2 regions of the Kribbella sp. CCNWLW201 genome follow, and region 2 is predicted to be linked to the other one. Evidence: riboswitches for the same ligand, from Rfam matches in the RefSeq annotation. Region 2 holds a riboswitch; the other holds the start of a gene.
What was found. A riboswitch is a leader RNA that binds a small molecule or an ion and turns the genes downstream of it on or off. The one in region 2 is predicted to bind FMN.

Region 1: it holds a riboswitch for FMN, as region 2 does, so the genes downstream of both, ribD (bifunctional diaminohydroxyphosphoribosylaminopyrimidine deaminase/5-amino-6-(5-phosphoribosylamino)uracil reductase RibD) here and ribB (3,4-dihydroxy-2-butanone-4-phosphate synthase) in region 2, are expected to answer to the same signal.

What each region holds. Positions count from the first base shown of each region.
Region 1 covers NZ_JBBCBQ010000011.1:301,265-308,616, reverse strand. The annotation lists gene V9K99_RS35860 (bifunctional 3,4-dihydroxy-2-butanone-4-phosphate synthase/GTP cyclohydrolase II) at 1-231, opposite strand, end outside; gene pnuC (nicotinamide riboside transporter PnuC) at 233-901, opposite strand; gene V9K99_RS35850 (riboflavin synthase) at 898-1,500, opposite strand; gene ribD (bifunctional diaminohydroxyphosphoribosylaminopyrimidine deaminase/5-amino-6-(5-phosphoribosylamino)uracil reductase RibD) at 1,501-2,538, opposite strand; FMN riboswitch at 2,682-2,815, opposite strand; gene V9K99_RS35840 (serine/threonine-protein kinase) at 2,995-4,158, opposite strand; gene V9K99_RS35835 (LysR family transcriptional regulator) at 4,661-5,563, opposite strand; gene V9K99_RS35830 (EthD family reductase) at 5,725-6,036, shown strand; gene V9K99_RS35825 (DUF1330 domain-containing protein) at 6,179-6,415, shown strand; gene nadC (carboxylating nicotinate-nucleotide diphosphorylase) at 6,705-7,352, shown strand, end outside.
Region 2 covers NZ_JBBCBQ010000001.1:647,403-654,754, reverse strand. The annotation lists gene V9K99_RS02955 (carbohydrate ABC transporter permease) at 1-539, shown strand, start outside; gene V9K99_RS02950 (sugar phosphate isomerase/epimerase family protein) at 570-1,565, shown strand; gene V9K99_RS02945 (transketolase) at 1,562-2,473, shown strand; gene V9K99_RS02940 (transketolase family protein) at 2,589-3,554, shown strand; gene ribB (3,4-dihydroxy-2-butanone-4-phosphate synthase) at 3,538-4,158, opposite strand; FMN riboswitch at 4,250-4,383, opposite strand; gene V9K99_RS02930 (apiosidase-like domain-containing protein) at 4,436-5,935, shown strand; gene V9K99_RS02925 (sugar-binding transcriptional regulator) at 5,961-6,932, shown strand; gene V9K99_RS02920 (threonine/serine ThrE exporter family protein) at 6,932-7,352, shown strand, end outside.

The sequences.
Region 1 (7,352 bases), on a different contig from region 2:
CATCAGCGGGATGCCGAGCCGGTCCAGCTCGGCCCCCTCCATCGGGACGCAGACCACGCCCGAGCTGTACCGGATCAGGAACGCGAGCAGCTCCGGCGTCGCCTTGGAGGCGGCGAAGATCAGGTCGCCCTCGTTCTCCCGGTCCTCGTCGTCGACCACGATCACCGGCCGCCCGGCCCGGATCTCGTCGATCGCGTGCTCGATCGTGTCCAGCTTCAGAATGTCGCCCATCTCAGCCCACCACCACAGGTTCGGGAGTCTCGGTGCGTTCGGTGTTCTGGATCCGCCACCACGACGCGAACCCGATGACGCAGAAGAATCCGTAGACGATGTACATCGTCGCCGACGGGTAGAACTTCGCCTGGATCAGCAGCGGTACGCCGACCACGTCGACAGCGATCCAGATCAGCCAGAACTCGACGAACCCTCGCGCCATCCCGTACGTCGCCAGGATCGAGCCGGTCAGGATCCACGCGTCCCACTGCGGTCCCCACGAACCGAGTTCGCGAAGCACGAAGTACGAGATGGCGTAGAGCCCGACCGCGAGGCCGAGCAGTTCGAGCCGCTCCCGGGCGGTCGCCCAGCGCGGCTGCACCGCCTTCGCGGCACCGCCGTGCCGGGTCTGGTACCAGCGGTACCAGCCGTAGAGACTGACGAGCGCGAAGAACACCTGGCGCCCGGCCTGGCCCCACAGATCCTTGTCCTGCGGGGTGTCGAAGATCCCGCCGACGAAGACCGTGAACAGCAGCACGTTGCCGACGATGCCGACCGGCCACGCGGCCATCAGCCGGCGCATGCCGAACAGGGCGCTGCCCAGGCCGAAGACGTTGCCGACGATCTCGCGGACGAGCACCGGCGACCCGGCGATCGTCACTTCCGCGTGCAGCAACCAGTCGATCACTTGGTGCCTCCTAGTAGGCGTTCGACGTACTTGGCGATCACGTCGACCTCGAGGTTCACGGTGTCGCCGACCGCGTTGCGGCCGAGCACGGTGAGCTCGAGGGTGGTCGGGATCAGGCTGACTCCGAAGGTGCCGGTCGCGTCGTCCACCTCGGTGACCGTCAGGGAGACGCCGTCGATGGCGATCGAGCCCTTCTCGGCGACGTACTTCAGAATCTCTGGCGCGGCGGAGATCCGGACGTCCTCCCAGTGCTCGGACGGCGTGCGGCTCGCGATCGTGCCGACACCGTCGACGTGGCCCTGCACGATGTGGCCGCCGAGCCGGTCATGGGCCGACACCGCGCGCTCCAGGTTGACCTGCGAGCCTTTGGTGGCCTGACCGAGGCTGGTGCGCTGCAGCGTCTCGCGCATCACGTCAGCGGTGAAGGTGCCGTCACCGGTCTCAACCACGGTCAGACAGCAGCCGTTGACCGCGATCGAGTCGCCGTGTTTGGCGTCCTCGGTCACCTTCGGCCCGCGGATGGTGAGCCGGGCCGCGTCCCCTTCCAGCAGGTCGAGCGCCTCGACGGTGCCCAGTTCCTCGACGATTCCGGTGAACATTCAGTGCGTCCTTTGTGGTTCGAGCGGCGTCAGGGTCAGCCGGACGTCGTCGCCGAGACGGGTGACGTCCGCTAGCTTGAACCGCCGCAGGTGGCCGATCGATTCCGCCCCGAGATCGCCGATCGCGGCGTACCCGGAGCCGAGCACGGCCGGGGCGACGTACGCGACGATCTGGTCGACCAACTGGGCACGGAGGAAAGCGGCGGCCAGCGTCGGACCGCCCTCGAGCCAGAGGTGCCGGATGTGGTGGTCGTCGAGCTGCCGCAGCACCTCGGCGGGATCGTGGGTGGGCAGGATCAGCGTCTGCGCGCGGTCGTTGCGGACCTTCGCGGTCAACGGGATCTCACGGTCGCCGACGACAACTCTCAGCGGCTGCCTGGCGGCGGGGACGTCGTGCTCGTCGCGGACCGTCAGCTCCGGGTCGTCGTCCAGCACGGTCTGGGTGCCGACCGCGATCGCGTCACACTCCGCCCGCTTCCGGTGTACGTCGGCCCGCGCGATCGGGCCGGTGATCCACCGGCTGCTCCGGTCCGGCGCCGCTGAGCGCCCGTCGAGCGTGGTGGCGAACTTCCAGGTGACGAATGGCCGCCCCATCCGGACGCTGTGCAGCCAGACGTGGTTGACCGCCTCGGCCTCGGTGTCGAGCACACCCTCCTCGACCTGGATGTTCTTGCTCCGGAGCTTCTCCGCGCCACCGGAAGCCTGCCTGTTCGGATCCGGTACGGCGTACACCACCCGAGCTACCCCGGCAGCGATCAGTGCGTCCGCACACGGTCCCGTCCGGCCGGTGTGATTACACGGCTCCAGCGTCACGTACGCCGTACCACCGCGGGCTCGATCACCCGCCATCGTCAGTGCTTCGATCTCGGCATGGGGGCCACCGGCAACGGCATGGAAGCCCTCACCAACCGGATGCCCGTCCCGGCCGGTGATCACGCACCCCACCACCGGGTTCGGGTGGGTGCTGCCGATGCCCTTGGCGGCCAGCTCGACCGCACGCCGCATCCAGGCGACATCGATCGGCGAAGCGTTGTTCACTCACGGTCCCTCGTCGTCACGGACGCACTCCGGGGCTCGTGACAACCGGCATGCACGCACTGCCGCCCGGGGTTGCCGCAGGTCCTGGGACTCGCGGCGGACCATTTTGGGTCCATTGCCGGACGTCAGAGCGCACCCGCCGATCGCGTGCGCCTCCCATCCGGACTTTCACCGTCGGTCCCGGAATTCCACCAGGTCAACCGGCCGCTCAACTGCTGCGGCCGGGTCGCGGACTGTCACCGCCGGCTCGGAATTACACCGACCCCGGAGCACGCGAGTGGGTTCACTCGTGCCTCAAGTGTGCCACTCCCCGCCCAACCCACCAGGAGCCAGGTCACATCTTGAGCTCCCGCCGCCTCCGCAGCGCCGGCTCCGGCGGCATCCTTCCAGTCAGGGCGAGCGCGACGGCGGCGGTTACACAGGGAGCGAGGCCCGGTCAGCGGAGCGAGCTCACACCTAGCGGAGCAGCAGCCAGGCGGCGGCTCCGAGCAGGCCAGCTGCCCCGGCAAAGCTGGTGACCGCGATCCAGCGCAGCACCCGCTTCGACCGGGTGGCCAGCCACGCATGCTCGCCGTACCCAGGTGGATTTTGCGTCCCCGCGGCTTCCGCGCTCGTCGTCAGCCCTCCGCCAGACGGGTACGCGATAAGAGTCGAGCGTGGCGACGCCTCCGGACCGGTGCGTGCGCCGACCTGCTGAGCGTCTGGGTCAGCCTGCTGAGTGCCTGGGCCAGGCTGCTGAGGGCGGGGGTCGGCCTGCTGGGTGCGCGGAGCCGGACCTGCCGAGCTCCACGAGTCGGGGAGCGGCGGAAGCTGGTCGAAGACTTCAGGTGAGTCGGGATCGTCCGCCCATGGTGTGGTGCCCGCCGGCGGCAGCACACCGCTCGCGGCGAGCAGTCGACCGGCTTCGCTCGCGGATTCGGGGCGGTCGGCCGGATCGGTCGCCGTACACCGGCGAATGAACTCGCCGAGCGGACCGTCAACGACCGGGAGCTTGCCGTCGACACCGGGACGTTCACCGGTGAGGAGCTCGACGGCCACAGCACCGACCGCATACAAGTCCTGGCGCGGATCCGGGTCCGCACCAGCCAGTTGCTCGGGCGCGAGGTACCCCGGCGTGCCGAGGATCGTGCTGTGGCGGGTCATTCGCGGTTCGTGGAGGAGACCCGCGACGCCGAAGTCGGACAGCCGGAGATGCGGCCGACCCCTACCCGTGACATCAAGCAGGAGGTTGGCCGGTTTCACATCGCGATGGACGACCCCCGCGGCGTGGACGGCAGACAACCCGTGCAGCAGTTGATCGAGGAGGACGGCCACGTACGACGGCGGGAGCGGGCCGTGATCACCGAGCAAGGTCGCCACGGACCCACCGCGGACCAGATCCATCGCGAACACGACCTTGTCGTCGTCAGCGGCCCAGCCATGCGGGGCGACAACATGCGGATGCCCGATCCGCAACGACTGCTCACGCACGAACCGCAGCAACGTCGCCGCATCATGCTGCCCGAGTACCTTGGCCGCCACGTACGCCGACCGCCGCAAATCCCAAGCCCGCCAGACCGATCCCATCCCACCGGTCCCGATCAGGTCGATCAGCCGATACCGCCCAGCAAACGCCTCCACCCGAAGAAACTACCGCCCCACCCGCCCACCCCCGCCACAGCACACCTGGATCCCGACCGCCGACAACACGTCCCAGACCGCCGGTCGACGGCCCGGGCCTCCAGAGACGACAAGCACCAACGCGACGCCGGGCCGCCCATCGAGGAGCTCCTGGAGCTGTCCCACCTGAGCATCCGCAACTACCAGCGCACCAACGGCGAAGTCATCGCCTTGCTGGTCATCGCGCCGTCCAAGGCCGATCGCGAACGCGTCATTCCCATGTCGGCCGAGCTGTTCCATGCCGTCGCGCTGACCTGCACGAGCGCCTCGATGCGCAGTGCCGGGCGACCGACGGGGCGTATCCGGATCTGGCCGACTTCGCCATCGATGACGCCGGGCGGCCGTTGCTCAAGCAGTTCCGGGCGGCGCCGCCCACGCCGTCGGCGCAGGCCCTGGCCCTGGCCCTGGCGGTGCGGGTCGGCCTCGCCACCGCCGACTTCCGTCTCGCGTGACCTGCTGCGCGTCAGTCCGGCAGCCAGTCCAGCTCGTGTGCCAGGGTTTTGGCGACGGTACGGATGCGGCGGTGTAGTGGTGACTGCACCTGCGGGAGGACCAGGTGGATCGTCAGGGTGGGTGCGCCCTGCAGCGGTCGCCACGTGAGACCGGCCGGTAGTGCCGTGACCGCGGCTTCACTGGCCGGGGCGAGGGTGAGCCCGTCGTGTAGGTCGCGCTGAGACATGTCGAAAGAGACTGCGGGCGTGTGGAATCGGGGGTTTGGACGGGTGTCGCGGAACAGTGCGGACAGCTGATCGTGGATCACGGGGTTGGCCGTACGGTCGGGGAGTCGCAGCGGGTACGCGGCCGCGTCGGCGATCTCGATCTCCGGGTGTTCGGCCAGCGGATGATGCTGTGCCAATTGGACCCCGACGCGCTCACGCCGCAGCAGGAACCGGCGTACGCCACGACCCGGCTGTTCACCGCGGGTGATCCCCGCATCGATGCGGCCGTCGGCGACCGCGGGGGAGATCTCCGGTGTCGCCATCGGGACCGCGCCGACCTCGAGTCCCGGGCTGCTGCGAATGAGCCTGTCCACCAGAGCCGGTGCCGTCTCGGCCCCCGTGCTGAGGCTGTACCCGATGCGCAGCGTGCCCAGTTCACCGGCCCCCGCATTCCGGGCGGTGTCCCATGCCCGGTCCAGCGCCGCCAGCGCGGGCGGCGCGGACTCCGCCAAAGCCGCACCGGCCGTGGTCAATACGACGCTACGCGTGGTACGAACCAGCAGGCTCGTGCCGAGTTCCGCCTCCAATCGGCGAATCCGGGCACTGAGTGCGGGCTGCGCGATACCGATCCGTGCGGCCGCGCGGGTGAAGTTCAACTCCTGCGCCAGCACCAGAAAGTACCGCAGGCTCACCGTATCCGGCGCCACATGCCCTCCCACCCGATTGATAACGATCCGTTCTGAGTCTATCCCGTCCCGGTCTTTCCCTCGACCGCACATCAAGCCCTAACCTGCGCATATGACGAGTCAACTGACCGCGGTACCGGACATCGCACTCACACACACCCCTGATCTGGACGGAGGTCGTCATGCATAAGACGGTGGTCCTGTATCCCAAGCCCGCCGACCCTGACCACTTCCGCGACTACTACGTGAACAACCACCTTCCGCTGGTCATGAATTGGCCCGGCCTGCTTGCGTGGCGCTACAGCTTCGACGTAGCGGCGACCAACGGAGAAGCGCCGTATTTCGCGGTCTTCGAAGCCGACTTCGCTGACGCCGCCGCCCTGGCCGCGGCGCGGTCATCGCCGCAAGGCCAGCGGCTGGCCGCCGATGTCGTCAACTACGCCACCGGCGGTGTGGTCGTCATCGACTATCCGGTGCAGGACGGCACCAGCTGAGACAGGACGGCACGCTCCGGGACGCGTTCGGCCGGCCGATGCGGCCAGGTCCGGCTATCGGCGGAACGCCGTTCGCGGTTGCCGGTTCGTTGAGCGTCAAAGGTGGGCCCATGTCCTGGCCGGATGTCACGGTGGTTGATGCGTGCCTGCGGCGCGACCGCCGGGGCAGCAGCCCCACGGCAGCGTTGCCGCGCAGGCCGTCCGGTTGACCCGCACCGCGCTGGGCGAGCTGAACGACCGCCAACACACCGGCGGGCGCACGTTCGACAGCTTCGAGCAGGCCGTCGCGGCGCACGAGAGTGCGGCCTACCAGGAGGCGCTGGTCGGCCTCTCCGAAGGCGTCGAGCGCGACTTCCGCATCGTCGAAGGCATCGACTGACCGAGGCCCAGTCGGATCTTCACTGAAGGCTCACAGAGCTCCAAGAGGCTCGACTCGCCGAGGTGCTGTGCAACGGCAGCTACACCCTCACCCCGCTCGGCCACGACGCCCGCGAGGCCCTGCGTTCGGTCACCGAGTGGTCGCAGCGGTGGGCTGCCGAGCTTGCCGACGCCCCGCCCACTGCCGCCGAGGGTGCCGGCGACGCCAGCGCAATCGGTTCTGACAGCGGTCCGCGCGCGGGACACCTCAGATTTTCGGCCCGTAACCACAGGACTGGAGACCACCGACCATGACAGAGTTCCCCTTACAGGCGGCGCGAACCGCCGTCGCCGCTGCCCTGACTGAGGATGAGTCGGGCCAGGACATCACCACCGCGTGGAGCGTTCCCGAGGGCCTGGCGGCCGTGGCCGAGATCCGCGCCCGGCAATGCGGCATCGCCGGCGGTCTCCCCGTGGTCGCGGCGGTCTTCGCCCAGGTCGACCCCGAGGTCACAGTGGAAGCTCTCGTCCCCGACGGCGCCCGGCTGACCAGCGACGATGTCCTGGTGCGCCTGTCCGGCTCGGCGCGCAGCCTGATCACCGGGGAGCGTACGGTGCTGAACTTCCTGCAGCGCATGTGTGGCATCGCGACGCTCACCGACCGCTACGTCCAGGCCGTGGCCGGGACCGAGGCGCGCATCCTGGACACCCGCAAGACGGCGCCGGGCCTGCGCGCCCTGGACAAGTACGCGGTGACCGTCGGCGGCGGCCGCAACCACCGGCTCAACCTCGCGGCGATGGTGCTGCTCAAGGAGAACCACATCGCCGCGGCAGGCGGCGTGACCACCGCGATCGACGCGGTCCGGCGCGGGATGGCGCGCACCGGGCAGAAGGTGGAGACCGATGTCGAGGTGCAGACCGTGGCGCAGGCCGTTGAGGCCCTCGATGCCGGGGCCCGC
Region 2 (7,352 bases):
TGCGGATGAAGTTCCGCCGGACGGTGATGTTCACGGTGTTCATCGGGCTGACCATCCCGATCTACATCACCATCGTCCCGGTCTTCATCATGATGCGCTCGGCCGGTGCGACCGACAGCCTGTTCGGGCTGCTCGGGCCGTACCTGGCGTTCGGCATCCCGTTCACCGTGCTCGTGCTGCAGTCGTTCTTCCGGCAGATCCCGGACGAGATCATCGAGGCGGCCAAGGTCGACGGCGCCGGCGACTGGCGGATCTTCTTCACCATCATGCTGCCGCTGTCGCTGCCGGCCCTGGTGACGGTGGCGATCCTGGACGCGGTGGCGACCTGGAACGAGTTCCTGTTCGCGCTGATCCTGCTGAACTCCGACGCGAACAAGACGATCCCGGTCGGACTGCTGAACTTCCAGGGCCAGTTCGCCAACAACAACACCGGTCTCGCGGCGGGCATCCTGATCGCCGTCGTACCGATCCTGATCGCGTACACCATCCTGCAGCGCTGGATCGTCGCCGGCCTGACGGCCGGCGCGACCAAGGGCTGAGAACCGCCCCACACGAAGGAGAAACCACCAATGACTGACATGCCGGTCTTCGGCGCGGGTATCTGGCACTTCGCCACCTACAAGGACCGCTACGCCACCGACGGGTACGGCGATCCGGTCACGCTGCTCGAGCAGATCGACCGGGCCGGCGCCGTCGGCGACCTGTCCGTGGTCGACCTGAACTGGCCGTTCGCCGGGTACGACGGAACGCTCGACGAGGTGAAGGCCGCCCTCGAGCGGAACAACCTGAAGGCGATCGCGATCACCCCGGAGATCTACACCCGCGACTTCGTCAAGGGCTCCTTCACCAACCCGGACCCGGGGGTGCGCAAGCAGGCGATGGAGCTGTTGCACCAGGCAACGGAGCTGGCGAAGGACCTGGGCTGCTCCTACGTGAAGCTCTGGCCCGGTCAGGACGGGTGGGACTACCCGTTCCAGGTGAACTACCACGACATCTGGAACCTGGCGCTGGACGGCCTCAAGGAGCTGGTGTCGGCGCACCCGGACATCAACTTCGTGATCGAGTACAAGCCGCGCGAGCCGCGGGTCAAGATCATCTTCCCGAACGTCGCCCGGACGCTGCTCGGGATCGAGAAGATCGGCCTGCCCAACCTCGGCATCCTGCTCGACTTCGGCCACTCGCTGTACGGCCAGGAGACGCCGGCCGACGCCGCACAGCTGGCGATCGACTACGGCCGGTTGTTCGCGATCGACGTGAACGACAACCTGCGCGGCTGGGACGACGACATGGTGGTCGGCTCGGTGCACCTGGTCGAGACGTTCGAGTTCTTCCACACGTTGCGGAAGAACAACTGGGAGGGCGTCTGGCAGCTCGACCAGTTCCCGTTCCGGGAGGACAGTGTCGAGGCCGCGAAGCAGGCGATCCGTTTCCTGAAGGCGGTGCACCACGCCCTCGACGTACTGGATGACGAGGCGCTCGCCGCCGCGCAGGCGTCGCACGACGCGCTGGCCGCGCAGAAGCTGGTCCAGAAGGTCCTGCTGAGTTCGATGGCGGAGATCGCATGACTCTGACCGTCGAACATACGACGATGCCGGTGCTGGGCAGGCTGCCGATTCACAGCAGCCGGGCCGAGCAGGTCGCGCATATCGCCGAGGCGGCCCGGCAGATCCGGATCCAGGACCTCAAGCTGGTCCACCACGCCGGGGCCGGTCACATCGGCGGTGACTTCTCCGCGATCGACATCATGGCCACCCTGTACGGCGCGGTGCTCGACATCACCCCGGACACGGTGACCGATCCGGAGCGGGACCGGTTCATCGTGAGCAAGGGGCATGTCGCCGGCGCGCTCTACACGACCCTGGCGGCCTTCGGGTTCCTGCCGGTCGAGGAGCTCGCGACCTTCCTCAAGCCGTTGTCCGCGTTGAACGGGCACCCCAACCGGAACAAGGTCGCCGGTGTCGAGGCCAACACCGGTCCGCTCGGGCACGGCCTGCCGGTCGCCGTCGGTCATGCCTTGTCGGCCAAGCTCGACGTGTCGCTGCGACGTACCTATGTGCTGGTCGGGGACGGCGAGCTGCAGGAGGGCAGCAACTGGGAGGCGATGATGGCGGCCTCGCAGTACCAGCTGGACCGGCTGACCGTCATCGTCGACCGGAACCGGCTGCAGCAGGGCGCCACCACGAAGGAGACCAACGACCTGGATCCGCTGCCGGAGAAGGCGACGGCGTTCGGGTTCGCGGTGGTCGAGGTGAACGGGCACGACCACGGCGAGCTGCTGGACGTGCTGTCCGCCGTACCGTTCCGGCCCGGGAAGCCGACCTTCGTGATCGCCCACACCCACAAGGGCCACCCGATCTCGTTCATGAGCAACAACGTCGCCTGGCACCACCGGGTGCCGGACGCGGCCGAGTTCCAGCAGGCATTGACCGAGCTGGAAGCTGTTGTTCCCCGATATGCCAAGGAGCAGGCATGACAGTACTGATGCCACGCCTCCGGCGCGGCGGGTCATGGGGCTTTGACTCCCGGCCTTCCCTCGTCACTCCAGTCGCTTCGCTCCCTCCGCTCCTCAGTCCAGGCCGGGAGGCCCCATGACCATCGTCGACACCTCGATCGCCGATCAGCCGCGGTACGACTGCCGGGACGCGTACGTCGAGACACTCGCCGAGCTCGCGCATGCCGATCACCGGATCGTCGGGGTGGTGAACGACTCGGTCGGTTCGAGCAAGCTGAACAGCTTCCGCAAGGCGTTCCCGGACCGGTTGATCAACGTCGGCATCGCCGAGCAGGACATGGTCGGGGTGGCGTCCGGGCTGGCCAACGGCGGCCGGATCCCGTTCGTCTCGGCCGCGTCCTGCTTCCTGACCGCCCGCGCGCTGGAGCAGATCAAGGCGGACGTCGCCTACTCGAACACGAACGTGAAGCTGTGCGGGATGAGCCCCGGGGTCGCGTACGGCGAACTAGGCCCCACGCACCACTCGATCGAGGACATCGCCTGGCTGCGCGCGATCGCGAACATGACCGTGATCGTGCCGGCCGATCCGATCGAGACGGCGGCCGCGCTGCGGTGGGCAGCGGCCTCCGACGGGCCGGTGTTCATCCGGGTCAGCCGGATGAGCGTGCCGAAGGTGTACGCGGACGACTACGAGTTCCAACTGGGCAAGGCGATCACGGTCCGGGCCGGTGACGACGTGACGCTGATCAGCAACGGGACCGTGCTGTGGCGGGCGATGGCGGCGGCCGAACAGCTCGCCACCGAAGGGATCTCGGCCCGCGTGCTGTCGATGCCGACGGTGAAACCGCTGGACGTCGATGCCGTGGTCACGGCCGCGCGGGAGACGGCCGGCATCGTCACCGCGGAGGAGGCGGTGACTGGCGGCGGCCTCGGTGGTGCGGTGGCGGAGACCGTCGTACGGCATCATCCGGCGCGGGTGTCGATCCTCGGGTTCCCCGAGTTCGCGCCGACGGGGTCGGCCGGCTATCTGCTGGATCGGTACGGGCTGTCGCCGGAGGGAATCGCGGACTCCGCGCGGCAACTGCTCAAGACAGGTAAGTGACCAGGTCGGCGATCGAGATCATCGCGAGATCGTGCGTGTCGGCGAACGTCCGCAGGTCGGGCCCGGTCATCAGGGTGCCGTCGTCGTTCATCAGTTCGCCGATCACGCCGACCGGCGGCAGGCCCGCCAGCCGGACGAGTTCGACGGTGGCCTCGGTGTGACCGGGTCGCTGACGGACACCGCCCTCCACCGCCCGCAGCGGGAGGATGTGACCGGGCCGGATCAGGTCCGCGGGTTGTGCCGACGGTTCGGCCAGCACGCGGACGGTCCGGGCCCGGTCGGCGGCCGAGATGCCGGTGCCGATGCCAGAGCTCGCGTCGACCGAGATCGTGTACGCGGTCCGCAGGCTGTCCTGGTTGTCCGGCACCATCAGCGGCAGCTCGAGCCGGTCGAGGATCTCCGGCGCGGCCGGTGCGCAGACGTAGCCGCTGGTGTACCGGACCAGCAGGGCCATCAGTTCGGGGGTCGCCAGGCTCGCGGCGAAGGTCAGGTCACCCTCGTTCTCGCGGTCCTCGTCGTCGACGACCACGACGGGCCGTCCCAGCGCGATCTCGTCGACCGCTCGCTGGATGGTGTCCAAGCGGGTCTTGGTTGCGGAGCTCACGGTCGTTGTCCTCTCGGCCTGGTGCTCCGGGGCAACGACAAGCTCCGCGGGCACCTCCGACCGAACTGTCGGCAGCGCACCGCGAAGACTGCCACGTGCGTCTTCCCATCCGGACTTTCACCGTCGGTCCCGGAATTCCACCAGGTCAACCGGACCTCCTCGCGGAGGTACGGGTCGCGGACTGTCACCGCCGGCTCGGAATTTCACCGACCCCAGAGCACGTGTGGTCTTGCTTTCGTGCAGAAGTTTATCTGTAGAAACCATCCCCGGGAGTGTCATGTCCATCTCAGTCACCTGGCGCGAAATCGAGCTCACGCTGACCAGGAGCCACGAGGAGCCGTACGCCGCCGAGGTGTGGGCCGAGTTCGAGCACGAGAGCGGTACGACGCTGCGGCGGCCCGCGTTCTGGGACGGCGGTGACACCTGGCGGGTCCGCTTCGCCGCGCCCTCGGCAGGGCGGTGGACCTGGACGAGCGGCCCGGACACCGGCGAGCTCGAGGTGCGCCCCGCCGAGGACGAGGCCAACCCGTTCTACGCCCACGGCTTCTGGCGGATGTCGCCCGGCGGCCGCAGCCTGGTGCACGCTGACGGCACGCCCGCGATCCTGGCCGCGGACACCGCGTGGGCGCTGCCCTGGCGAGCGACGCCCGAGCAGGTCCGGGAGTACGCCGCCGATCGGCAGGCCAAGGGCTTCAACGCCGTACTGCTGATGACCGTCCAGCCGGACATGCGAGCCGTCGGCCCGCGGGATCGCACGCAGGAGGAGGGCTTCGACGTCGGCTTCGAAGACCTCCCCGAGGGCCACCTGAACCAGCTGAACGTCGAGTACTTCCAGTATCTCGACGAGCTGCTCCGGATCCTGGTCGACCACGGTCTCGTCCCGGTCCTGCAGCCGGTGTTCCACGGCTTCGGCTGGAAGGGCCTCGACGTCGCCGGCACCGTCGTACCGCCGGAGGAGTACGCGCGGTACTGCCGCTACCTCGTCGCCCGGTACGGCGCTCAGCCCGCGATCTACCTGGTTGGCGGAGACGGGTCGGGTCGTGAACCTCAGGTCGAGGCCGGCGGAATCGAGGTCCACGCGGTCGACTGCTACGGCCAGCCGACCGGTATCCACTACCGGCCCCACATCCATGCGAACGCTCACCAGGACGCCGACTGGCTCGACTTCCAGTGGTGCCAGACCGGTCACCAGGGCGAGCACGTGCCTGAGCGGGTGGCGGACATGTGGCGGAATCTGCCGGTGAAGGCGGTCGCGAACGGCGAACCGTCGTACGAGAACACCCAGGAGACCGGCCGGGCGGCCGGCTGGTGGCAGGGGCACGAGGCCTGGAGCAACCTGTGCGCGGGCGGGACGATGGGCGTCGTCTACGGAGCGGGCAGTCTGTGGCAGTGGCTGCTGCATCCGGACGAGCCGGGGCAGTCTGACTACTTCACCGCGCCGGGAGCCGGTTGGCGCGAGGCGGTCGGGTTCGAGGGGCCGTCGTACGTCGGCCTGGTGCCGAAGATCCTCGCCGGGCTGCCGACGACCGACATGGCGCCGGACTGGACCGGAGCGATCACCGGGCGGGCGCTGAGCGTGCCTGGCGAGCTGTTCGTGGTGTACCGGGACAACGGTGGGCCGGTGATGATCTTCGACGACACGATTCCGCTCGGCTACCGGATCGTGGACCCGCGTGACGGCTCGGTGGTGGCGACCGGCAAGCGCGACTCACCCCGGGACGTGATCCCCGATGCCGGTGGAGCGCCCCGCGTGTACATCTGTCTGGCTGACCTATAGTCGTCGTCTGTTAGGGGGTCTGGACGTGATCAACCGCGCGGTGCGTCAGCCGGGGCTGGACGAGCTGCGGCTGCTCGCGAAGGTGGCCCGGATGTACCACGAGAAGGGCATCCGGCAGCCGAAGATCGCGGCCGAGCTGAACCTCTCCCAGGCCCGGGTGTCGCGGATGCTCAAGCAGGCCGTCGAGGTCGGCATCGTGCACACCGTGGTGACCATGCCGAGCGGCGTGCACAGCGATCTCGAAGACGAACTGCAGGGACGCTACGGCCTGCGTGACGCGGTCGTCGTCGACACGCTCGGAGTCGGCGACGACGTACTCCCGGCGCTCGGCTCGGGTGCGGCGGCGTACATCGACATGACGCTGACCGGCGGGCACGTGATCGGGATCTCGTCCTGGAGCGAGACGCTGATCAGCGCGGTCGACCGGATGCCGCGCAAGAGCGTGCCGGTGGTCGACAAGGTGGTCCAGATCGTCGGCGGACTGGGTGACGCGGCGGTGCAGATGCAGGCGACCCGGCTGACCGCCCGGTTCGCCGAGCTGACCGGTGGGATGCCGGTCTATCTGCCGGCGCCGGGGCTGGTCGGGACCCCCGCGGTACGGCGCGCGATGATGAACGACGTGTCCGTTCGAGACGTTCTGGGCACCTGGGGACAGCTCACCGACGCCCTGGTCGGAATCGGCAGTCTCGAGCCTTCGCCGCTGCTGCAGCGCAGTGGGAACGCGGTCGCCGAGGCGGACCAGGACGAGCTGCGCCGGCTCGGTGCGGTGGGCGACGTCTGTTTCCGGTTCTTCGACGAAGAGGGAAAACACGTGCGCTCGACGTTCGACCAGCGAGTCATCGGAGTGACGGCCAAGGAACTGCTGGCGGTGCCGCGCCGGATCGGAGTGGCCGGCGGGGAGCGGAAGTTCTCCGCGATCCGGGCCGCACTGCTCGGCGGTTGGGTCAACATCCTGATCACCGATCTGGCGATGGCCGACCGGCTGCTCGACGCCTGATGGATCGCGACGAGCAGCGGGACGTCTACCGGACGCTCGACCTGGCCCTGCGGGTCGGTGAGGTGCTGCTGTCCAGCGGCGCCGGTACGGCGGACGCGACCGCAACGATCCTCGGCGTGACCGCGGCGGGCGGGCTGCGCGGGTGCGAGGTCGACATCACCTTCACCTCGATGGCGATCTCGTACCAGGCGGCCCCGGACGTCGCGCCGGAGACCCACATCCGCCTCGTCCGCTACCGCTCGCAGGACTTCTCTCGGCTCACGGACGTCGATCAGCTGGTACGACGGCTCGCTCGGGGCGATGTGACCCGCGACGAAGCGAGTCGCGAGCTGGCGCGGTTGACCTCAGCGGGGCCGCCGTACCCACGCTGGAGCGCTGTCTTGGCCTGGGGCGTGATGGCAGGTGGTGCGACGCTGCTGC